DNA from 3 places in the Tritonibacter sp. AK171 genome. Region 2 is predicted to be linked to each of the others. Evidence: riboswitches for the same ligand, from Rfam matches in the RefSeq annotation. Region 2 holds a riboswitch; each other region holds the start of a gene.
What was found. Region 2 has a riboswitch for cobalamin ahead of QNI81_RS02790 (CbtB domain-containing protein). Riboswitches for the same ligand answer to the same signal wherever they lie in the genome.
Positions count from the first base shown of each region.

Region 1 (7,850 bases), 1.5 Mb from region 2:
ACGCAGCCTCGCGTTCCAGCAGGCCTATGGCACGCTCAAGAACCGCATCCGCGCCTTTGCCGCCCTGCCCTTTGCGGAGCTGGACCGGATTTCACTACAAAAGGCGGTGGATGACATCGCGCGCAACCACTGAGGCCGCACCGCCCTGACCCTCACGGAAATATAAGGACAGCACATGACCGTCTATGCATTGAACGGCCTTGGCCGGATGGGCAAACTGGCCCTGAAACCGCTGCTGGAACGCGGCGCCCAGATCGCCTGGATCAACGATGCGGTGGGCGATGCGGCGATGCACGCCCATCTTCTGGAATTCGACACGGTGCATGGCCGCTGGGATGCGGAAATCACAAGCGATGACGACAGCATCACCATCGACGGCACCCGCCTGCCCGTCCTGAACCAGACCCGCATCGCGGATCTGCCGCTCGACGGCGTCGATGTCGTGATCGACTGCACCGGGGTTTTCAAAACCGAGGCCAAGCTTGCCCCGTATTTTGAGGCGGGCGTCAAAAAGGTCGTGGTCTCCGCCCCGGTCAAGGATGGCGATGCCGCCAATATCGTCATGGGCGTTAATGACGACATCTATGATCCCGCCCGCCACCGCATCGTGACCGCCGCAAGCTGTACCACCAATTGCCTCGCGCCGGTGGTGAAGGTGCTGCACGAGAGGATCGGCATCAAACATGGCTCGATCACCACGATCCATGATGTGACCAACACCCAGACCATTGTTGATCGACCGGCCAAGGATCTGCGGCGGGCGCGTTCTGCGCTCAACTCCCTGATCCCGACCACCACCGGCAGCGCCACCGCGATCACGCTGATCTACCCCGAGCTCAAGGGCAAGCTGAACGGCCATGCGGTGCGGGTGCCGCTGCTGAATGCCTCGATCACCGATTGCGTGTTTGAGGTGGCCCGCGAAACCACCGCCGAGGAGGTGAACGCCATGTTCCAGGAGGCGGCGACCGGCGCGCTCTCCGGCATCCTCGGCTATGAGGAACGCCCGCTGGTGTCGGCGGATTACACCAATGACACGCGCTCCTCCATTGTGGATGCGCCCTCGACCATGGTTGTGAATGGCACCCAGGTGAAGATCTACGCCTGGTACGACAACGAGATGGGCTATGCGCATCGTCTGGTGGATGTGGCGCTGATGGTGGGTGAGAGCCTGTGACCTCTACGCCCGCGCAAAACGGCCTTGCTGCCTATGTGGCGGTGACGGCGGCCTATTGGGCCTTCATGCTGACCGATGGCGCGCTCCGGATGCTGGTGCTGTTGCACTTTCATACGCTGGGGTTCAGCCCGGTGCAGCTGGCCTATCTCTTTGTCCTGTACGAGATCGCGGGCATGGTCACCAACCTGTCGGCAGGCTGGATCGCGGCGCGGTTTGGCCTGACGACGACGCTTTATGCCGGGCTCGGCCTGCAAGTGGTGGCGCTGGTGGCGCTGACGCAGCTTGATCCCACCTGGCAGATCGCCACCTCGGTGGCATTCGTGATGGCGGTTCAAGGGCTGTCGGGCGTGGCCAAGGATCTGGCCAAGATGGCGTCGAAATCTGCCGTCAAACTGCTCGCCCCGCGCGAGGGCGACGGGCTGTTTCGCTGGGTGGCGGTGCTGACCGGCTCCAAGAACGCGGTCAAGGGACTGGGTTTCCTGCTGGGCGCAGCCTTGCTCGCCTTGGCGGGGTTCACATGGGCAACGCTGGGCATGGCGATCATCCTCGGCCTGATCCTGATCGCGGTGCTGATTGCGATGCCCGCAGGCCTGCCCACCGGGCGCAAGGGCGCAAAGTTCTCCGAGGTGTTCTCCAAATCCGCCAATATCAACTGGCTGTCGGCAGCGCGGGTGTTCCTGTTTGGCGCGCGCGATGTCTGGTTCGTGGTCGGCATTCCGGTCTATTTCTACGCGGTCCTGTCGGACGGCACCGAAGAGGGCAACCGCGCGGCATTCTTCATGATCGGCACCTTCATGGCGATCTGGATCATCTGCTATGGCGCCGTGCAGGCCGCCGCGCCCCGCATCCTGCGCGCGCCATCGCGCAGTGAGGCTGACCTGATCGCCGCCGCCCGCCGCTGGGCTGCAATGCTCGCGGTGGTGCCCGCCGTCCTCACGGCGGCCGTGCTGATGTCGGGCGGACCTGCGCTCTGGCTCACCGTGACGCTGGTGGCTGGCCTCCTGCTGTTTGGGGCGCTTTTTGCAGTGAATTCCTCGCTCCACTCCTATCTGATCCTCGCCTTTTCCAAGGACGAACGGGTCACGATGGATGTGGGGTTTTATTACATGGCCAATGCAGGCGGGCGGCTATTGGGCACTGTTCTGTCGGGCCTCACCTATCAACTGGGCGGCGTTGCAGCCTGCCTCGGCACGGCCACGGTGATGATCGCCCTCAGCGCGCTGATCGCCGGTCGCCTGACCGCCCCAACACCAGAAAGCACCCCGGCATGAGCATCTTTGAAAAATACCTGAGCATCTGGGTGGCGCTGGCCATGGTTGCGGGCATTGCGCTTGGCAATCTCTCCCCTGCCCTCGTGGACACCATCGCCGCCGCCGAGGTCGCCAGTGTCAATCTGGTGGTGGCGGTGCTGATCTGGGCCATGGTCTACCCGATGATGATCGGCGTGAACCCCAAGAGCCTGCGGGATGTGGCACGCCAGCCCAAGGGGCTTGCGATCACGCTGGTGGTCAACTGGCTCATCAAGCCCTTTAGCATGGCCGCCCTTGGCGTTCTGTTTTTCGAGGTGGTCTTTGCCCCCTTCTTGAACCCCGCTGACGCCCAGCAATATATCGCCGGGCTGATCCTGCTCGGGGCCGCGCCCTGCACCGCCATGGTGTTTGTCTGGTCGCAACTGACCAAGGGCGACGAGAGCTATACGCTGCTGCAAGTCTCGGTGAACGATCTGATCATGGTAGTGGCCTTTGCCCCCATCGTGGCCTTTCTGCTCGGGGTTACCGATATCGAGGTGCCCTGGAGCACGCTGATCCTCTCGGCGGTGTTGTTTGTGCTGCTGCCGCTTGTGGCCGGTCTCTGGACCCGGAGCCACCTGGGGGATGAGGCGCGTATCGCCGCCTTCTTGGCACGGATCAAGCCGCTGTCGGTCATCGGCCTGATCGCAACCGTGGTGATCCTGTTTGGCCTGCAAGGTCAGGTCATTCTCAACCGCCCCGCCGTGATCGCCATGATCGCCGTGCCGATCCTGATCCAGAGCTATGGCATTTTCTTCATCGCCTATGGCGCCGCCTATGCGATGCGGGTGCCACATCGGATCGCCGCCCCCTGCGCGCTGATCGGAACGTCGAACTTCTTTGAACTGGCGGTCGCGGTGGCAATCAGCCTCTTTGGCCTCAATTCCGGCGCAGCATTGGCCACCGTCGTGGGGGTGCTGGTCGAGGTGCCGGTGATGCTCACTCTGGTGGCCTTTGCCAACCGCACCCGCGCCAAGTTCTCCTTGACCGACGCCGAAGGTCAGGCAAGCTGATCTCGCACCGAGTAAGGGAGGTCTGACATGCCAGATGTAACCGCAAGCTGCCTGTGCGGCGACATTCGCCTTGAGGCATCGGGCGAACCGGAAAGCGTCGGCCTCTGTCACTGCCTCGACTGTCGCAAACACCACGGCGCAGTCTTTTGGGCCGCCGCGATATACCAGGAAAACGCGGTGACTGTGACGGGCGACACACAGCAGTACCAAGGGCGTCATTTCTGCCCCAGATGCGGCTCTTCCGTTTTTTCATGCAGCGAGGGTGAGGTGGAAGTTCACCTTGGCGCGTTGGACAAACCCGACCAATTCACCCCGACCTATGAGCTTTGGATAGATCGCCGGGAAAGCTGGCTGACGCCGCTCGCGGGTGCGGCTCAATATTGCCGCGACAGATCCTAGCCCTACCTTTTGTCGCAGGAAATGAGCCGGGCGATTCCCCTCGTTTCAGGGACCGGATGCGCCCGCACCGAACCTCACCGGATCGAATCTGTGGATAAGCATGGGGGTAAGGCGCAGGATCAGGACGGATGTCCTTACAATGCAGACACAATGCAGGGGCGCGACATTTGGGTGGCCTGTGGACAACAAAAGACCCTCTAGCCCTACACCATATATTGACCATTTCGTGCTTCTGCATCAATATCGTGTTGCTTTGGTTCTTTCGAGGCGACTCGCAAGCGAAGAGGGAAACTGGTGTAAATCCGGTGCTGCCCCCGCAACTGTAAGCGGTAAGTCCCGCCCGTGCCACTGATGCGATCGCGCATTGGGAAGGCGGGATGGGGCGTTTGAGCCGCAAAGCCAGGAGACCTGCCAGAGCACGACAAACGACGACCGCGGCGGTGGGCCCGGACGCGTCATTTGGTACTGGTAACAGTGCCGGATTACGTGACTTCTCCGCCCGGTAGGACAACACCTGAGGGGATCTTGCAGATGAGCATCACTGTCTATTCAAAACCTGCCTGTGTGCAGTGCACCGCCACCACCCGCGCCCTTGAGGCGAAGGGGATCTCTTTTGATCTCGTTGATCTGACGGAGGATGCCGCAGCCATGGAAATGGTGCAGGGCCTTGGCTACCGTCAGGCACCCGTGGTTGTCGCAGGCGAAGATCACTGGGCAGGCTTTCGTCCCGATCTGATCGGCCAGTTGGCATAAGAGACAACGGTGACCGGGCTTGTCTATTACTCCTCCCGTTCGGGCAATACGGCCCGTTTGATGGAGCGACTGGGGCTTAAGGCTCTGCGGCTGCCGCAGACAGAGCCTTCTCCGGAAGTAGATGCGCCCTATGTATTGGTGACGCCCACCTTTGCTGATGGCGAAGGGCGTGGTGCGGTGCCAAAACCGGTCATCAAGTTTCTGAACAACACGCGCAATCGTGCCCTTCTGCAGGGCGTGATTGCCGGGGGCAACCGCAACTTTGGCAGCACTTTCGCCCTCGCGGGGGATGTGATCGCCAAAAAATGCGATGTCCCCGTCCTCTACCGCTTTGAGTTGGCGGGAACCGAAACAGACATCGCCCGCATCCGCGCGGGCCTCGCCCGGTTCTGGGCGGCACAGGAGCAGCAGACATGCTTGACGCAAGCGTAACCGCCGATCTCGACTATCACGCGCTGAACGCGATGTTGAACCTCTATGATGACGAGGGCAACATCCAGTTCGACGCCGACCGCATGGCGGCCCGGCAGTATTTCCTGCAGCATGTGAATCAGAACACCGTGTTCTTTCACTCGCTGGACGAAAAACTCGGCTACCTCGTTGAGAAGGGCTATTACGAGCCTGAAGTGCTGGATCAGTATTCCCGCAACTTCCAGCGCAAGATCTGGGATGCGGCCTATGGCAAGAAATTCCGCTTCCCCTCTTTCCTTGGCGCGTTCAAATATTACACGTCCTACACGCTGAAAACCCGCGATGGGCAGCGCTATCTGGAGCGTTACGAGGACCGCGTGGTGATGAATGCGCTGACGCTGGCACGCGGGGATGAAAAACTCGCGATGAAGCTGATGTCGGAGATCATCGACGGCCGCTTCCAGCCCGCAACACCCACGTTCCTCAACGCGGGCAAAAAGGCGCGCGGCGAGTTTGTGTCCTGCTTCCTCTTGCGTCTTGAGGACAACATGGAGTCGATCGGGCGCGGCATCAACTCCGCCCTGCAGCTGTCGAAACGCGGTGGTGGCGTGGCCTTGATGCTGACCAACATTCGTGAGCATGGCGCCCCGATCAAGGGCATCGAGAACCAGTCTTCGGGCGTCATCCCGGTGATGAAGCTTCTTGAGGACAGTTTTTCTTATGCCAACCAGCTGGGCGCGCGTCAGGGCGCCGGCGCGGTTTATCTGAACGCGCATCACCCGGATATTCTGCGTTTCTTGGATACCAAGCGCGAAAACGCAGATGAGAAAATCCGCATCAAGACGCTGTCGCTGGGCGTGGTGATCCCGGATATCACCTTCCAACTCGCCAAGAAAAACGAGGACATGTACCTGTTCTCGCCGCATGACGTGGAAAAGGTCTACGGTCAGGCCTTCTCGGAAATCTCGGTCACCGAGAAATATCACGAGATGGTGGACAACCCGCAGATCCGCAAAAAGAAGATCAACGCGCGCGCGTTCTTCCAGACCATTGCCGAAATTCAATTTGAATCCGGCTATCCCTACATCATGTTTGAGGACACGGTGAATGCGGCAAACCCCATCGCGGGCCGCATTGCCATGTCAAACCTCTGCTCCGAAATCCTGCAGGTGAACGAGGCCTCCGAGTTCAACGACGATCTGTCATATGCGCAGATGGGCACGGATATTTCCTGCAACCTCGGCTCCATGAACATCGCACGTGCGATGGATGGTGGCGATCTGGCTGGCACCGTGGGCACCGCAATCCGCGCGCTCAATGCTGTGTCGGAAATGTCGAGCATCGATTCTGTGCCTTCCATCCGCAAGGGCAACGAGGAAGGCCACGCTATTGGTCTCGGTCAGATGAACCTGCATGGATACCTCGCCCGCGAGCGCATCCATTACGGCAGTGCAGAAGGTGTGGATTTCACCAATATCTACTTCTGCACCGTGCTTTATCATGCGCTCAGCGCCTCTAACGCATTGGCAAAAGAGAAGAAGGCAAAGTTCAAAGGCTTTGAAGACTCCGCCTATGCCGATGGCAGCTTCTTTGAGAAATATGTCGATCAGGACTGGCTGCCGGAAACCGACCGGGTGAAAGAGCTGTTTGAAGCCGCAGGCATCGAGATCCCGACCCGCAAGGACTGGGAAGCGCTGCGCGACAAGGTGATGAAGCAAGGGCTTTATAACCGCAATCTGCAGGCGGTGCCGCCCACTGGTTCGATCAGCTATATCAACTATGCCACCTCCTCGATCCACCCGATCACCGCCAAGATCGAGATCCGCAAGGAAGGCAAAATCGGTCGCGTCTACTATCCCGCGCCCTATATGACCAACGACAACCTCGAGTATTACCGCGATGCCTATGACATCGGTCCCGAGGCGATCATCGACACTTATGCGGCGGCAACGCAGCATGTGGATCAGGGGCTGTCGCTGACCCTGTTCTTCCCGGCGGAGGCCTCGACCCGAGACATCAACCGCGCGCAAATCTACGCGTGGAAGAAAGGGATCAAGACGATCTACTACATCCGCCTGCGCCAACAGGCGCTGGAAGGCACCGAGGTCGAGGGCTGCGTGTCCTGTTCGCTATAAATCGGGAGGGGGCGCGGCCCCCGGCCACATCCGTGGCCTCCCCCGAGGTATTTTGGAAAAGATGAAGGGGCGCGGCCCCAAGCTGCTGAGATTGAGTGTATGAAAGACATGACCCAAGCCCGAGCTGTCCCCAAGGCAATCAACTGGAACCGGCTTCAGGACGACAAAGATCTGGAGATCTGGAACCGTCTGACGGTAAACTTCTGGCTGCCGGAGAAGGTGCCGCTGTCCAATGACATTCAGTCCTGGTCACAGCTGACCCCGGACGAACAGACCCTGACCATTCGGGTGTTCACCGGCCTGACACTGCTGGATACGATCCAGAATGCCGTGGGTGCGCCGACGCTGATGCAGGATGCGATCACCCCGCATGAGGAGGCGGTGCTCAGCAATATCGCCTTTATGGAGGCGGTGCATGCGCGGTCCTATTCCTCGGTGTTCTCGACCCTGTGTCAAACCACTGAGGTGGATGAGGCGTTCCGCTGGTCGGCGGAGAATGAGCATCTGCAGGCCAAATCCCGGCTGATCCTTGATGAGTATGATGCCACTGCCTCGCCGCTGCGCAAGAAGATCGCCAGCGTGTTCCTTGAGAGCTTTTTGTTCTATTCGGGCTTTTATCTGCCAATGCACTGGTCAAGCCGCGCACGCCTGACCAACACTGCCGACCTGATCCGCC
Region 1 is NZ_CP126134.1:2,249,332-2,257,181, forward strand. It holds gene QNI81_RS10510 (arsenate reductase/protein-tyrosine-phosphatase family protein) at 1-133, shown strand, start outside; gene QNI81_RS10515 (ArsJ-associated glyceraldehyde-3-phosphate dehydrogenase) at 176-1,174, shown strand; gene arsJ (organoarsenical effux MFS transporter ArsJ) at 1,171-2,445, shown strand; gene arsB (ACR3 family arsenite efflux transporter) at 2,442-3,476, shown strand; gene QNI81_RS10530 (GFA family protein) at 3,504-3,875, shown strand; cobalamin riboswitch at 4,113-4,305, shown strand; gene nrdH (glutaredoxin-like protein NrdH) at 4,407-4,628, shown strand; gene nrdI (class Ib ribonucleoside-diphosphate reductase assembly flavoprotein NrdI) at 4,638-5,060, shown strand; gene nrdE (class 1b ribonucleoside-diphosphate reductase subunit alpha) at 5,042-7,174, shown strand; gene nrdF (class 1b ribonucleoside-diphosphate reductase subunit beta) at 7,274-7,850, shown strand, end outside.
Region 1: linked by a shared signal. The riboswitch ahead of nrdH (glutaredoxin-like protein NrdH) and the one ahead of QNI81_RS02790 (CbtB domain-containing protein) in region 2 are both predicted to bind cobalamin.

Region 2 (7,850 bases):
ACCTAGGCGCCGTGCTCCAGCCAGCGCATCACCTCCGCGACAGTGCCCCGCACCGGGCGTGCGGGCACCTTGGGCCGGTCGATCATCACGACCGGCAAGGAGAGAGAGCGCGCGGCACTCAGCTTGGCCTCGGCACCTGCGCCACCGGCGTTTTTGGCCACGATATGCGTGATCTTGTGCTGGCGCATCAGGGCCTCATCGCCGGTCGCTTCAAACGGTCCCCGCGCCACGATGACTTTGGCATCGGGCAAAGACAGCGGTGCCTCCGGCGCATCCACCAGCCGCAGCAGATAGTGGTTTTTGGGCTTTGCCGCGAACTCCGCCACATGTTGCTTGCCGATGGCCAGAAACACCCGTGCGCCGGCCTCCGGCAGGGCGGCGACTGCGCCCGCCATATCCGCCACATGGACCCAGTGATCGCCCGGGTTCGACTGCCACGCAGGCCTCTCAAAGGCCACCAGCCCCACCCCAGCCTCAGCGCAGGCCCGCACCGCGTTGGTGCTCATCTGCGCGGCAAAGGGATGGGTGGCATCGACCACATGGGTGATCCCCTCGCGGCGCAAATAGTCGACCAATCCAGACACGCCCCCAAACCCGCCGATACGGCAGGGCAACGGCTGCTGCGCCGGGCGCGCGGTGCGGCCTGCGTAGGAAAACACCGCCTGACGCCCGGCCACCGGATCGTCCGAAACCCAGGCTTGCGCCAAATGCGCCGCCAGATGCGAAGCTTCGGTGGTGCCGCCCAGAAGCAGGAGCTTGGTCATGTCTGATCCTCTGACAAAGGGCGGTGCGCGCCCATGGCTGACCCTGATCGGGCTGGGGGAAAATGGCCCCGAAGGGCTGTCGGATGCAAGCCGTGCAGCACTCCGAGTCGCAGAAATCATCATCGGCGGGCCGCGTCATCTGGAACTGGTCGATGCAGGCGCACGCGGGCAGGCCTGGCCCGTACCGTTTTCCACTGTACCGGTGCTGGCCGCACGCGGTCGCGCGACGGTGGTGCTGGCGTCCGGCGATCCCTTCTGGCACGGCGCAGGCGGCAGCCTGCTGCGCGATCTGGACCGCTGCGAATGGACGTCCCACCCGGCGCCCTCCTGCTTTGCGCTGGCCGCCAATGCGCTGGGGTGGAAACTTGAGGACACGCTCTGCCTAGGCCTTCATGCCGCGCCCTTCGCGCGCCTGCGCCCGGTTTTGGGCCGTAGCACGCAAGCGATCTGCACCCTGCGTGATGGCGCGGCGGCGGCGGAACTGGCTGCCTATCTATGCGAGATCGGCTTTGGCACCAGCGCGATCACCGTGCTGGAGCGCCTTGGCGGACCAAAGGAGCGCATCCGCACGACCACCGCCCAAGGGTTTGACCTCACCGACATAGACGCCCCCGTGGTGGCGGCACTCACGGCATCAGGCACGGGCCTGCCGCAGGCATCCGGCCTTGAGGATGCACTCTTTGCCAATGACGGGCAGATCACCAAACGCCCCATCCGCGCGCTGACGCTCTCGGCCCTTGCCCCGCGCGTGGGCGAACATCTGTGGGATATTGGCGGCGGATCGGGATCTGTCTCGGTGGAGTGGTGCCTTGCGGCCCGAGGGGCCACGGCAACCACATTTGAGGCCCGCGCCGATCGGCTGGAGAATATTCGCCGCAATGCCGCGGCTTTTGGCCTTTCGCATCGCATGACAGCCCTTGAGGGCCGCGCGCCGGAGGTACTGGAGGGTCGTTCCCCGCCCGATTGCGTATTTATCGGCGGCGGAGGGTCGCAGGCCCTCATCGACCACCTCTGGCAGATCCTGCCCGCAGGCACGCGCCTTGTCGCCAATGGTGTGACACTGGAAACCGAGATCCTGTTGATGCAGGCTCATGCCACTCATGGCGGTCATCTGCTCAAAGCGGAAATCGCCGAAGCTGGCCCCTTAGGGTCCATGCGCGGCTGGGAACGTGCCCGCCCCGTGATCCAGTGGAGCGTCACCCGATGATGATTGCAGGCTTTGGCTTTTCCAACCGCGCCACCGAGGCAAGCCTTGCGGAGGCTTACAATGCGCTGCAAAGGCGCCCGGATCGGGTGGTGACCCTGCGTGCCAAGGCCGACAGCCCCGTGTTTCGCGCTTTTGCGCTGGCACAAAACCTCACGGTCGAGACCCTTGATGAGGACCAGATCACCGGGGTCGCGACCCCCACCCTTTCGCCGCGCATCCATGCGCGGTTCAACACCGGATCGGTGGCCGAAGCCTGCGCCCTTGTGGCAGCGGGCGCAGGCGCGCGGCTGATCCAGAGACGATTTGTGACCACGGACGGGCTTGCCACCGTGGCGCTTGCGGAGATGATAGAGAGATGACCGTTCATTTCATTGGTGCCGGACCGGGTGCCGCCGACCTGATTACCCTGCGCGGGCGCGACCTGATCGCGGCCTGTCCGGTGTGCCTTTATGCCGGCTCTCTGGTGCCCGAGGCGCTGCTCAGCCATTGCCCCGAGGGGGCCAGGATCATCAACACCGCGCCGCTGTCGCTGGATGAAATCATGGCAGAGATCGCCAGTGCTCACGCCGCCGGCCACGACATCGCGCGGCTTCACTCCGGGGATCTGTCGGTCTGGTCCGCCATGGGCGAACAGCTGCGCCGCCTGCGCGATCTGAATATCCCCTATGACATCACCCCCGGTGTGCCTGCCTTTGCGGCTGGTGCGGCGGCGCTGGGGACCGAGCTTACCCTGCCCGGCGTGGCACAATCGCTGGTGCTCACGCGCACCTCGGGGCGCGCCTCGGCGATGCCCGAAGGCGAGACGCTGGAGAATTTCGCCGCCACCGGCGCAACGCTTGCGATCCACCTGTCGGTGCATGTGCTGGACGATGTGGTGGCGCGGCTGACGCCCGCCTATGGCGCGGAGTGTCCGGTGGCCATCGTCTGGCGCGCCAGTTGGCCGGATCAGAAGATCGTCAAGGCAACGCTTGGGTCCATTATCGAGGCAACCGAGGGCGCGCGCGGGCGCACCGCGCTGATCCTCGTGGGCCATGCCCTGGGCGCAGAGGATTTCGCCGAAAGCTGCCTTTATGGCGCGGATTATGACCGCCGTTATCGTCCGCAAAGTGCCGACAGCCCGTGGTCGGAATGGAGCGAAGGCGATGACTGATCACGCGATGCATCACGCCAAGATCAGCGCCCGAGTCTGGGTGGGGGCGCAAGCGACACGAGCGAATGAGGATTGGCACATATGACCCATTTCCCCAAAGGCCTGATGATCTCCGCGCCCTCCTCCGGCACAGGCAAGACCACCGTCATGCTGGGCCTGCTGCGCGCGCTCAAGGACGATGGTCTGACCGTGCAGCCCTTCAAGAGCGGACCGGATTATATCGACCCCGCGTTTCACTTTGCGGCCGCCGGACGAGCGTCCTTCAACCTTGATACATGGGCGATGGACAGTGCGCTGCTTGATGCTGTCGCCACCCAGGCCCAAGGCGCTGATATCTGCGTCGGTGAAGGGTCGATGGGCCTCTTTGACGGGGTCGCCACGCGCGGCCAGTCTGGCTTTGGCTCCTCGGCAGAGACCGCGCTCAGGATGGGCTGGCCGGTGGTGCTGGTGATCGACGTGGGCGGACAAGCACAATCCGCCGCCGCCACCGCGCTGGGGTTCAAGATGTACAACCCCGATTTGCCCTTTGCGGGCGTGATCCTGAACCGGGTGGCCAGCCCTCGGCACGAGCGGCTCACCCGGCTCGGGATGGAGCGCGCGGGCGTCAAGGTGCTTGGCTCCCTGCCCCGGCGCGGTGATCTGACCCTGCCCGAACGCCATCTTGGCCTCATTCAGGCGGTGGAGCACCCGGACCTTGAGGCCGCGATTGCGGGCTATGCCGCCTTTTTGCGCGAAAACGTCGATCTCGACGCAATCCAAGCGGCGGCCAGCACCGCTGCCGCACCCACGCCGCGCGCCCTGCCACACCCGCCTGCGCAGCGCATCGCATTGGCGCGCGATGCTGCGTTTTCCTTTACCTACCCGCATCTGTTGGAAGGCTGGCGTGCCGCCGGGGCCGAGATCCTGCCGTTCTCGCCCCTGAAGGATGAGGCCCCCGCCACCGACGCCGATCTGGTATGGCTGCCCGGCGGCTATCCGGAGCTGCATGGTGCCACACTTGCCGCTGCCGAAAACTGGCGCAAAGGCATGGCAAAACATGCTGAGACCAAACCCGTGCATGGCGAGTGCGGCGGCTATATGGCGCTGGGGGAGGCCCTGATCGACAAGGAAGGCACCCGGCACCAGATGGCGGGGCTCCTCGGGCTTGTCACATCGTATGAGAAGCGCAAATTCCACCTCGGCTATCGCCGTGCGGAATTGCAGGCCCCGATGCCGGGCTTTGACAATGGTGCCTATTTGCGCGGGCATGAGTTCCATTACTCGACCATTCTGGATGAACCCGACGCACCGCTGGCGCGCGTCATGGACGCTGACGGCAATCCGGTCCCCGAAACCGGATCCATCAAGGGTCATGTCACCGGCACCTTTTTCCACCTGATCACCGGAGAGCACGCATGAGCGGGTTTGTCAGCTTTGTCTCCTCCGGGCCGGGTGATCCGGACCTGCTGACGGTAAAGGCCGTCAAACGTCTGGAAGCGGCGGATGCGGTGCTGTTTGACGACCTGTCCTCGGGTCCGATCCTGTCGCATGCGCGCGAGGATGCGGATCTGGTGGGCGTGGGCAAACGCGCGGGCCGCCCCTCGCCCAAACAGGACCACGTGAGCCAGCTTCTGGTGGATTATGCCCAATCCGGTGCCCATGTGGTGCGGTTGAAATCCGGGGATTCCGGCGTCTTTGGCCGCCTTGAGGAAGAGATGATCGCACTGCGCACCGCTGGCATCAAATATGAGATCATCCCCGGGGTTACCGCCGCCTCTGCCGCCGCCGCCGCTGCGGGAATTCCGCTGACCCGGCGGCTGACCGCGCGCCGGTTGCAGTTCATCACCGGCCATGACGTGACCGGCGGCCTGCCGGATCACATGAACCTTGCGGCCCTTGCCGACCCTGAGGCAACCACCGTGGTCTATATGGGCAAGCGCACCTTTGCGGCGCTGCTGTCCCTGCTGCTGGAGGCGGGCCTGCCGCAAGACACACCTGCACTGGTGGCGCTTGGGGTCTCGACGCCCGCGCAAGAGCTGCACCGGGTGACGGTGGCCACCCTGCCCGAGCTGTTGGAGGCGATCACATCGCCTGCGCCGGTACTGATCCTATATGGGCCACTGGCAGAAGAAGACGCCCCCGCCCCGGCATGACACAGCCCATGATCTCGCTCTGCCGTACCTGCCGCGACGCAGACCCTACGCTGACCGACCAACTGGCGGCGGCGCTGCGCGCGGCGGGGCTTAAGGCAGAGGTGCAGGGGGTCGATTGCATGTCAGGCTGTACCCGTCCGCAGACCCTCGCCGTGCGCCAGAGCGGCAAGACTGCTTATCTCTTTGGCGAGATCACCACGGCGGACCTGCCAGATATCATCACCTTTTTGCGGCTCTATGACGCCAGCGCCGACGGCACGCTGAGCGATGCGCGCCCACTGGGCGATCTGCGCTTTAAGGCGATCGCACGCATCCCTGCGACCTTGGGCCAGACCGCAACACCACCAGATCAATCGCAGGGCTAGATGACGGGAACGCGCGCCGCAAAGGCGGTTTCATGCTTGACCGATCAGACCCCGACACCGCAATATCACCGCTATACGGTGTCCCAGAGCGCACAGCGCCGGGACTGAAACGGGAATGAGGAACGGCGGACCCAATCGCGGCGCCCGAGCCTCAACCGCCCCCGCGACTGTGAGCGGAGAGCGACATTCAGCATCCACTGGCCCTGCGCCGGGAAGGAGAATGATCGCCGCGACCCGCAAGTCAGGAGACCGGCCGTATCAAACGAGGACAGTTAATGTGCCGTCGGGTGTGACGGTACGGAGGACGACTAATGACGACCAAGACGATCAAATCGACCGCCTCTGCCGGCAGCATCATCCCGGTGCTCTTTGCCGTGGTTCTGGGGCTGGGGATCATCACCGTGACGGGCCATGTCCAGGCCTCGACCCTGCATGATGCGGCGCATGACGTGCGCCACGCCACCGGCTTCCCCTGCCACTAAGCAGATGTTTGGACGCATTCTGACCAGCGCGCTGTTCGCTGGTGCTGCAGCGGGGCTGATTGCCGCCCTTCTGCAGCTTTTCTTCGTGCAACCTGTGCTGTTGCATGCTGAGCTATATGAATCCGGCGAGCTGGTGCATTTTGGCGGTGAGGCCGTTTCCGCCCACCCCGATTTGCCCGGCCTGTTTGATGAGCCGATGCGCAATCTGCTCAGCATTCTGTTCACCATGCTGACCTACACTGGCTATGCGCTGGTGATGGTGGCCTTGATGTCTCAGGCTGAGCGGCAGGGCCATGAGATCACCGCCCGGCATGGAATCATCTGGGGGCTTGCGGGCTTTGTCGCGTTTCACTTCGCTCCCGGTCTGACACTGGCGCCAGAAGTACCCGGCGTCGCTGCCGCAGATGTGGGCGCGCGGCAGGTCTGGTGGGTTGCCACAGTCGCCAGTGCAGGGGTTGCCATGTGGCTGATCGCCTTTGGCGGCAATCTGGTGGCCTATGTGATCGCCGCATTGTTGCTGATGGCCCCGCATGTGATTGGCGCGCCAGAGCCTGATAGCTTTACCGGTCCGGTACCCACTGAAATTGGGGCGCTTTTTGCGGCGCGTGCCTTTGGGATTGGCATGGCGGCATGGGTCTTGCTTGGAGCGTTCTGCGCCTATTTCTGGCAGTCAGAGACCGCACACGCAGAGACCACCGCATAAGCTGACGCCTTTTGCCCCCGCCGCTGCAACAGGTGTCGCGGCGGGGGTTTTAACACAGGGCGGCCCCTTCGCCGTTCTCACGAGAGCTCCTCTAACATATTGAGATCACATGTCCCGTTCGCTTGCGCTTTTTGCCATTGGCCTTGTTTTTGGGGGTGGTATCGGCTTTGTCACCGCTGCCGGAAATGGTGTGGCCTTTGAAGGTCACGACCATAGTAATCCCGCGCATCATGGCGGCACCACCGGGATGATGGCGCACGATCATTCTGCCATGGTGAACACCCCCGCGGGTGACGACGCCCCAAGGGTCGAAATCAGCGTCACGCCCGATGCAATGTCAGGTTGGAACCTGCAGGTGGAAACGCAAAATTTCCGTTTTGCCCCAGAACATGCCTCAGGCGCGGATCAACCCGGCGAGGGCCACGCCCATGTCTATGTAAACGATGAGAAAATCGCGCGGCTCTATGGCGCATGGATGCATATCCCTGCTCTTCCCAAAGGCGGCGCAGAGGTCAAAGTCTCGCTCAACTCCAACAGCCACGGCATGATCGCGGTCGATGGCGTCCCGGTCGAGGCGACACTCTGGGTCGGCAGTCAGTAACCCTGCCCTCTTGACCTCTCTCCCAGAGGCCCCCATTGCGGTCAGACCACTAGAACGAACGGAGAGCGCCCATGCTCCAGCTTTGCCTGATCGGTATCGGCACCGGCAACCCCAAGCATCTGACGCTGGAGGCGGTCGAGGCGATCCGCGCGCAGGATCTGATCTTGATCCCCCATAAGGGCGCTGGCAAAGACGATCTTGCAGGCCTGAGGCAAGCAATCTGTGCGGAAGTGCTGACCGGGGTAGCGCATCCGCCTAAGATTGTTGAGTTTGACCTGCCCGTGCGTGATCCAGCCACAGCAGACTATCGTCAGCGCGTGGACAACTGGCACGATGCTATCGCGCAGGTCTGGCAGGCTACGCTGGCGGCACATCTGCCCGAGGGCGGACAGGCAGGGTTTCTGGTCTGGGGCGATCCTTCGCTCTATGACAGCACCATGCGCATC
Region 2 is NZ_CP126134.1:591,704-599,553, reverse strand. It holds gene cobJ (precorrin-3B C(17)-methyltransferase) at 1-6, shown strand, start outside; gene QNI81_RS02825 (cobalt-precorrin-6A reductase) at 3-764, opposite strand; gene cbiE (precorrin-6y C5,15-methyltransferase (decarboxylating) subunit CbiE) at 763-1,971, shown strand; gene QNI81_RS02815 (cobalamin biosynthesis protein) at 1,968-2,330, shown strand; gene cobM (precorrin-4 C(11)-methyltransferase) at 2,327-3,121, shown strand; gene QNI81_RS02805 (cobyrinic acid a,c-diamide synthase CobB) at 3,203-4,519, shown strand; gene cobA (uroporphyrinogen-III C-methyltransferase) at 4,516-5,253, shown strand; gene QNI81_RS02795 (DUF1636 family protein) at 5,250-5,618, shown strand; cobalamin riboswitch at 5,680-5,890, shown strand; gene QNI81_RS02790 (CbtB domain-containing protein) at 5,930-6,100, shown strand; gene QNI81_RS02785 (CbtA family protein) at 6,105-6,803, shown strand; gene QNI81_RS02780 (hypothetical protein) at 6,913-7,404, shown strand; gene cobF (precorrin-6A synthase (deacetylating)) at 7,476-7,850, shown strand, end outside.

Region 3 (7,850 bases), 1.0 Mb from region 2:
AGGGCGTGCGCCCCAATTCCACAACATCGCGGACTGTCAGTCGCTCCGAGGTGTCCGCGATCTGCTCCACAAAGGCGATGCTCTGCGCGATCTCGCGCCGGGACAGATCCGCGAGGGGGCGGTCGTCCAGATGCACCGTGCCCTTGCCGCGCTTGGCAAGCCCCGCCAGCAGCTTTAGCAAGGTCGACTTTCCAGACCCGTTCGGGCCGATCAGGCCAAAGGTCTCTCCCGGCTCAATCTGCACAGAGACATCTTCGACGATTGCTCTGGTGCCTGCGCGCCAACCCAGTGATGTGGCGGTCAGTTTCATACCCGGCTCCGATTGTGAATGAGGATCAGCGCAAAGCCGGGCGCGCCCACCAATGCGGTGACCACCCCGATGGGCACCACCTGTCCGGGGATCAACACGCGTGATGCGATATCGGCGGCAATCAAGAACACCGCACCTGCAAGGGCGGTCGCTGGCACCAGCCGCACATGGCGCGGTCCCACAACGTAGCGCATGGCGTGCGGGATCACGAGACCGACAAAACCGATGGACCCAACAAGGCTCACCATGGCGGCGGTCATCAGTGTCACAGCTCCGATCAGGGCGATTTGCACCCGGCGCACCGGTATGCCCAACGCGGCCGCCGAGGTCGCACCAAAGGAAAACGCATCCATGGCCCGCGCGAACCAAAGGCAGACGAAAAAACCTAAAACCGCTGTAGGCACCGCGAGTGACACATCCGGCCAGCGCACACCCGACAGGTTCCCGAGCAGCCAGAACATGATCCCGCGCGCCTGTTCGGCATTTGCCGACTTTGCGATCAGAAAAGACGTGACCGCATTGAACAATTGCGACCCGGCTATCCCGGCCAGAACCAGTTGTGCGGGGCCACCCCCAGCGGCGCGCGCCAACAATGATACAACACCAAAGGCCAATGCCGCGCCGATAAAAGAACCTGTCGAGATCCCCAAGAGGCCGCCGCCGACGCCTAAGACAGTCACGGTAACCGCTCCGGCGCCAGCCCCGGCGGAGACACCGAGCAAATAAGGATCGGCCAGCGCATTGCGCACCAGCGATTGCAGCACCACGCCCGAAAGCGCCAACCCGGCGCCGCAGGCCGCCGCGACCAAGGTCCGGGGCAGCCGGTAGCTCCAGATGATACCGGCATCAATGGGATCGATTACATAGCCTGCATCCCACAGGTTATTGGCAAGCGCCGCCGCCACCGTGGGGATGGGCAGCGGCGTCTCTCCAATAATGACGCCAGCCAGAATGGCCAGCGTCAAGACGGCAATCCCCGGCACGCCCCACAGCGTGACACGTCGATGCAGGGGGCGGGTGAGTGCCGCGTCGCTCATCACTGATCCAATGCGGGCAGTGCTTCGGCCAGCGTTTCCAGCGCCGAGATATTGCGGATCGAGGGATCCATCGCATGGGCATCAAGGATCACGATACGGTCGTTTTTCACCGCATCCATCTGGCTCGCAACCGGATCGGTGCGCAGGAACTCCAGCTTTTTTTCAACATCGTCGGCTTCAAAACGGCGGCGTTCCATACGGGCGACCACAATCACCGACGGATTGGCGCGCGCGATGGTTTCCCAGCTGACGGTCGGCCATTCCTCATTGCTTTCGATGACGTTCCGCAGGCCGAGGGCCTCCATCATGTAGGCGGGTGCGCCAGCTTGCCCAGCGACGTAAGGGTCGATGTCCATCTCCGCCGAGGAGAACCAGAACACCGCAGAGCTATCGGTCAGATCAAGCGCCTTGGCGGTCTCGATCGCGGCGGTTTCGCGGGCTTTGAGGCTCGCCACCAGTTCTGTGCCGCGCTCGGGAACATTGAATATCTGCGCCATCTCTTCGATGCCGCGATAGACGCTGCTCATTTCGTACATCTCAAGGCGGGTGCCATCGGACCCCTTGGTGTTGTCTTTGCCCACACAGTCGGCAGGCAGGACGTAGGTCGGGATGCCAAGGTCAGAGAATTGCTCGCGCGTGGCAACGATACCCTGCGGGCCGACATGCCACTCATATTGTACGCTCACCAGCCCGGGGCGCTTTGCCACAACGCTCTCAAAACTGGGATCATTGTCCGCAAGACGCTCAACCCCGGCGTTCAGTTCTTCAAATTCGGGGAGCACCTTGGTGAACCAGACCGAGGTGCCGGTGACCTTTTCACCCAGACCCAGCGCGTACAGAACCTCTGTTGCGGCCTGACCAACGGTCACCGTTGTTTCGGGGGCTTTGTCAAAGGTGACTTCCGATCCGCAATTTTCGAGCGTGAGCGGATAGGTGGTGTCAGCCTGCGCGGCAAAGCCAAGACCGGTGGCGCAAAGAGCGCTCGCCAGAAGGAATTTCGGATACATGGATCAACTCCGGTATGTGATGGACCCGGAGAAAGAGAGGATATGCCGCTTCAGAACTGGACCACCGACCGGACGGCAATGGCCCGTATCCCTGATCTGGCTATGATCCGCGTCAACTTTGCTGCTGACAACGTGCATTCGACACCTCCTCAGACACCCCGTCCGAGCCAAGTTGCAAAACAGATGTCGGCAGGTCTCCTGACTGGCGTTTCATCGTGTCGGCGGGCCTTCCCACAGCCAAGGCTGCAGTGGCAGTTCGCCGACGCTCCGCGCCTACAGTTGCGGGGGCAGTTCCGGTTCACCAAAGAATGGTGGCGGATTCCCTATTATTTCCAAATGGAAACCGACGCGCGATTGTTAAGGGGGATCTTAGCGTTCGGCAATAGCCTTTCCGACCGTCCCTCGGGCAGGGGCAAACGCATGCCAAAAGATCCCGCCGTGTCGCCGGCCCAGCAGAGCGAGCGTCTGAACCAGCTTGATCCTGCGGTGACGCATTGCTGCGAGAAAGCGGCTCGAGATGACTTGTGGAGGTGCTCCCGAGCCGGGTAGGGTCTTGATCCAACATGAACGTAAATCCCACGCCCTCAACTCCCAGCGCACCGCCCGACGCCAGCGGTGAAAACCCGCGATTGACGGTTGAGATTTTTGTGCAGCCGGGGTTTTCGCATATCGAGCTGTCCTCGATCCTTGCGGTGTTTGAGGCCGCAAATGCGCTGGAAGCAGGCACATGGTTCTCATGGCGGATCACCTCTGACAGTCCGGGTGTTGTGACGGGCACTGCGGGAATGATGATCCGGGCGGAACCGGCAATTGGGCTGCAATATCTGCAAGATGTGCTCTTTGTCATCGGCGGGCGCAACTGCAGCGGAGGCAGCTGGCTGGCGCGTGCGCGTGCAATGCAAAAGCTGCGCCGCCCGGCCTTTTTGCTGTCAGATGCGGCAACCGCCTATATCCGTCGGTCCGCGCCCTTGTCGGGTCCGGCCACAACCCATTGGCAAGACCTGCGCGCGCTGCGGGAGGCCGGAGAATACCCAACGCTCACAGATCGCTTGGTGGAGGATAACGCAGGTCTCCTGACCTCTGCCGGGGGCGGTTACAGTGCCGAATTGGTGGTGCGCTACCTGTCGCAGATCCTCGCACCGCAACATTGCGCCGAACTGGCGAGCGTGCTGATGATCGACACCGCACGGGGCTATTCTGGTGAACAGCCCCAAGGGGCTGCCCGCAATACCAACCTCCTTGAGGCCCGTTTGGTACGTGCCATGGCCATCATGGAAGAGTTCATCGAACATCCGCTCCCCACGGCTGAGATCGCCGAGCGCGCCGGGATTTCTGTGCGCCATCTGGAACGATTGTTCCTGACGCATCTCAACACCACCCCGGCCAAGCACTACATGCAGTTGCGGTTGAAACTTGCCAACAAGCTCATCACGGACACGAACCTTCCCATTGCAGAGATTGCCTTTGCCAGCGGCTTTGCCTCGTCAACATCGCTCTCTCGTGCCTATCGGCGTGAGTATAACATGACCCCCTATCAGGTGCGCGCGCGCGACCGTGCGGGGGCAGGGCTGCGCTCCGACTAGGGAGAGCGCAACAACCTGCGCGAATGGCGCGAGCGCACACAAGGCTTTGAATTCCCGCTCAGCCTTCGTATTGGTGACATAGAGAGAGGCCCCGCAATTGAGGCGAAGGGTGCTCCATTCCCGACAGGCAAAAGGACAAGGCGATGAAAGACAATCCGATCTCTCCGACGATTCCACTGGATCAGGACGGTGTGCACCACGGGTTTCTAAAGCTGCCTTACAGCCGGGATGACAGCGCGTGGGGGTCCGTGATGATCCCGATCACGGTGATCCAGAACGGCACGGGCAAAACCGCGCTTTTGACCGGAGCCAACCACGGCGACGAATACGAGGGCCCCGTGGCGCTGCAAGAGCTTGCCGCCACCACCCGCGCCGAGGATGTCACCGGGCGGCTGATTATCGTGCCCTATTTCAACTATCCTGCCTTTCGCGCCAGCGCGCGCACCTCGCCCATCGATCGGGGCAACCTGAACCGCGCGTTTCCGGGCCGTCCCGATGGCACGGTCACTGAAAAGATTGCCGATTATTTCCAACGCACGCTCCTGCCGATGGCGGATGTGGCGGTGGATTTTCATTCTGGCGGCAAAACGCTGGATTTTGTGCCCTTCGCTGCGGCGCATATCCTTGAGGACAAGGGCCTTCAGGAGGCCTGCTACGCCGCGATGCAGGCCTTTAACGCGCCTTACTCTGTGCAACTTTTAGAGATCGACAGCGAGGGCATGTACGACACCGCCGTCGAGGATATGGGCACGGTGCTGGTTACCACGGAACTGGGCGGCGGCGGCATGTCCACCGCGCGCAGCAATGCCATCGCCAAGAAAGGCCTGCGCAATGTGTTGATCCACTTTGGAATTTTTCAGGGCGAGATGCGGATTGATCCTTCGGTGACGCTCGATATGCCAGATGGGGATTGTTTCCTGTTCAGCGAGCACGACGGTCTTTTCGAGATCATGCTCGACCTTGGCGATCATGTGCAAAAGGGCGATGTGGTCGCCCGCGTCTGGTCGCCCGACCGCACCGGGCAGGCCCCCGTGGAATACCGCGCCCGCCGCAGTGGCGTGCTGATCAGCCGCCATTTCCCCGGCATGATAAAATCCGGTGACTGCGCCGCCGTGATCGGTGTGGTCGAGGGCTGACATGCATCTGGATCAGCGCGACCTCGATATCCTCCGCATTCTGTCCCGCGATGGCCGCATCACCAAGGCAGCACTGGCCGATCAGGTGGGCCTGTCGCCCACGCCTTGCTGGGAACGCCTGAAGAAGCTGGAAAAGGCCGGGCTGATCGAGGGGTATAACGCCCGCATCAACCTCAAGAAAATCGCACCGCACGTCACCGTCTTTGTGGCGGCCGAACTTGCGGATCACACGGCGGCAAGCTTTCAGTCCTTTGAGGCCGCCATGCAGCGCTATGATGAGGTGGTGGCCTGCTGGGCGCTGGGCGGTGGCTTTGATTACCTGTTGCAGATCGTTACCTGCGACATCGATGCTTACCAGCGGCTGATCGACGCGATGCTGGATGCACGCATCGGTCTTAGCCGCTATTTCACCTATATTGTGACCAAGCCCGTAAAGGGCGCGGGCGTGCCGCCTCTCGAAATCCTGCTGCAGGGCAGTTGAATCCTCTGCCCACCCGGCAAACTTCAGTCACATCTTCTGAAAACACCCTGCACACTCTTCCTGAGACTTTCAGGAGGAGCAGACATGTCGTTATCGGCCCTGTCCGCGCGTGCGGAGATCAGTGACAAATCGCTAGTGCGCTCGTTTTCCTACATAAATGGGAAATGGTGTGCCTCATCCAATGGCGAGGTTGTCGCCGTTCATGACCCGGCCACCGGGGATTTCATCGGTGATGTGACCGCGATGACGGCAGAGGATTCCTCTGCCGCGGTGGATGCGGCGCATGCCGCCTTTGCCAGCTGGGCATTGATGCTGCCGCAGGACCGTTGCGCCATCCTGCGTCGCTGGTTTGAATTGATGATCGAACACAAAGAAGACCTCGCCCGCCTGATGGTGCTGGAGCAGGGTAAGCCCCTCTCTGAGGCACGCGGCGAGATCGATTATGGCGCGGCCTTTGTCGAATTCTATGCCGAGGAATCCAAACGCCCCAATATCGAGGGCGTCACCAGCCATTTGCCCGATGCCGAGGTGGAGCTGTGGCGCGAACCTGTGGGCGTGGCCGCATTGATCACGCCATGGAACTTTCCATCCGCGATGCTGACCCGCAAGGCCGCAGCCGCACTGGCGGCGGGTTGCACCGTTGTGGCGCATCCTTCTGGTGAAACACCTTTCAGCGCGCTGGCATTGGCCGAGCTTGCGGAACGCGCGGGCATCCCCAAGGGCGTATTCAACGTGGTTACGGGCAAAGCCCCGGTGGTGGTTGAGCCATGGACACGGGACGCGCGAGTGCGGGCCTTGTCGTTCACCGGCTCTACCGAGGTTGGCAAACTGCTCTATCGCCAGTCCGCCGAGACGGTCAAACGGCTGGTGATGGAACTGGGCGGACATGCCCCGGTCATTGTCTTTAAAAACTGCGATCTGGACCGCGCGGTGGCCGAAACGATCAAGGCAAAATTTGCCACCTCCGGGCAGGATTGCCTCGGGGCCAACCGCATCTTTGTTGAACGCGCCATCTATGACGAGTTTTGCACCCGCTTTGTTGCAGCGACGCAGGCGCTGACTGTGGGCAAGGGGATTGATGATCCCGACATCGGTCCCTTGATGAACGAAAAAGCGGTGCAAAAACAGGAACAACACGTGGCCGACGCGCTGGAAAAGGGAGCAACCCTCGCCTGTGGTGGCAAACGCCACGCGCTGGGGCCGCTGTTTTATGAACCCACCGTGTTGACCGATGTGCCCGCAAATGCGGCCATCCTGCGCGAGGAGACCTTTGGCCCCGTCGCGCCGATCACGCCGTTTGACACCGAGGAAGAGGTGATCCAGCGTGCCAATGACAGCGAATATGGCCTCGTTGCCTATGTGCACAGCCACGACCCGCGCCGGATCTATCGCCTGAGCCGTGCGTTGCAGTTTGGCATGGTGGCGGTCAATCGCACCAAGGTCACTGGCGCGCCGATCCCCTTTGGCGGCACCAAACAGTCCGGCATGGGGCGCGAGGGTGCTCGGTTGGGCATGGAAGAGTTTACCGAGGTCAAATACGTCTGCCGCGACTGGGCGTAACCCTCGAATGATGCGAGATTTTCCACCCCGCAGGTGGAGCACGGAAATAGGAAGGACAGATCATGCTGAAGAACGATCAACTGGACCAATGGGACCGCGACAACTTCTTTCACCCCTCGACCCATCTGGCGCAGCACGCGCGCGGTGAGAGCGCAAACCGGGTGATCAAGACCGCCTCCGGCGTCTTTATCGAGGACCGCGACGGCAACAAGCTCTTGGATGCGTTTGCCGGGCTTTACTGCGTCAACGTCGGCTATGGCCGTCAGGAGATTGCCGAGGCCATCGCCGATCAGGCACGCGAGCTGGCCTATTATCATTCTTACGTGGGCCACGGCACCGAGGCGTCGATCACACTGGCCAAGATGATCCTGGATCGCGCGCCCAAGAATATGTCGAAGGTCTATTTCGGCCTTGGCGGCTCGGACGCCAATGAAACCAACGTCAAACTGATCTGGTATTACAACAACATCCTTGGCCGCCCCGAAAAGAAGAAAATCATCTCGCGCTGGCGCGGCTATCACGGATCCGGGCTGGTCACTGGCTCCCTGACCGGGCTTGAGCTGTTCCACAAGAAATTCGACCTGCCCGTCGAGCAGGTGATCCACACCGAAGCGCCCTATTACTTCCGCCGCGAGGATCTGAACCAGACCGAAGAGCAGTTCGTGGCCCATTGCGTGGCTGAGCTGGAAGCTCTGATCGAGCGTGAAGGTGCCGACACCATCGCCGCCTTCATCGG
Region 3 is NZ_CP126134.1:2,687,042-2,694,891, reverse strand. It holds gene QNI81_RS12670 (ABC transporter ATP-binding protein) at 1-310, opposite strand, end outside; gene QNI81_RS12665 (FecCD family ABC transporter permease) at 307-1,347, opposite strand; gene QNI81_RS12660 (ABC transporter substrate-binding protein) at 1,347-2,354, opposite strand; cobalamin riboswitch at 2,526-2,717, opposite strand; gene QNI81_RS12655 (GlxA family transcriptional regulator) at 2,918-3,937, shown strand; gene doeB (N(2)-acetyl-L-2,4-diaminobutanoate deacetylase DoeB) at 4,081-5,073, shown strand; gene QNI81_RS12645 (Lrp/AsnC family transcriptional regulator) at 5,075-5,554, shown strand; gene QNI81_RS12640 (NAD-dependent succinate-semialdehyde dehydrogenase) at 5,639-7,114, shown strand; gene QNI81_RS12635 (aspartate aminotransferase family protein) at 7,177-7,850, shown strand, end outside.
Region 3: linked by a shared signal. The riboswitch ahead of QNI81_RS12660 (ABC transporter substrate-binding protein) and the one ahead of QNI81_RS02790 (CbtB domain-containing protein) in region 2 are both predicted to bind cobalamin.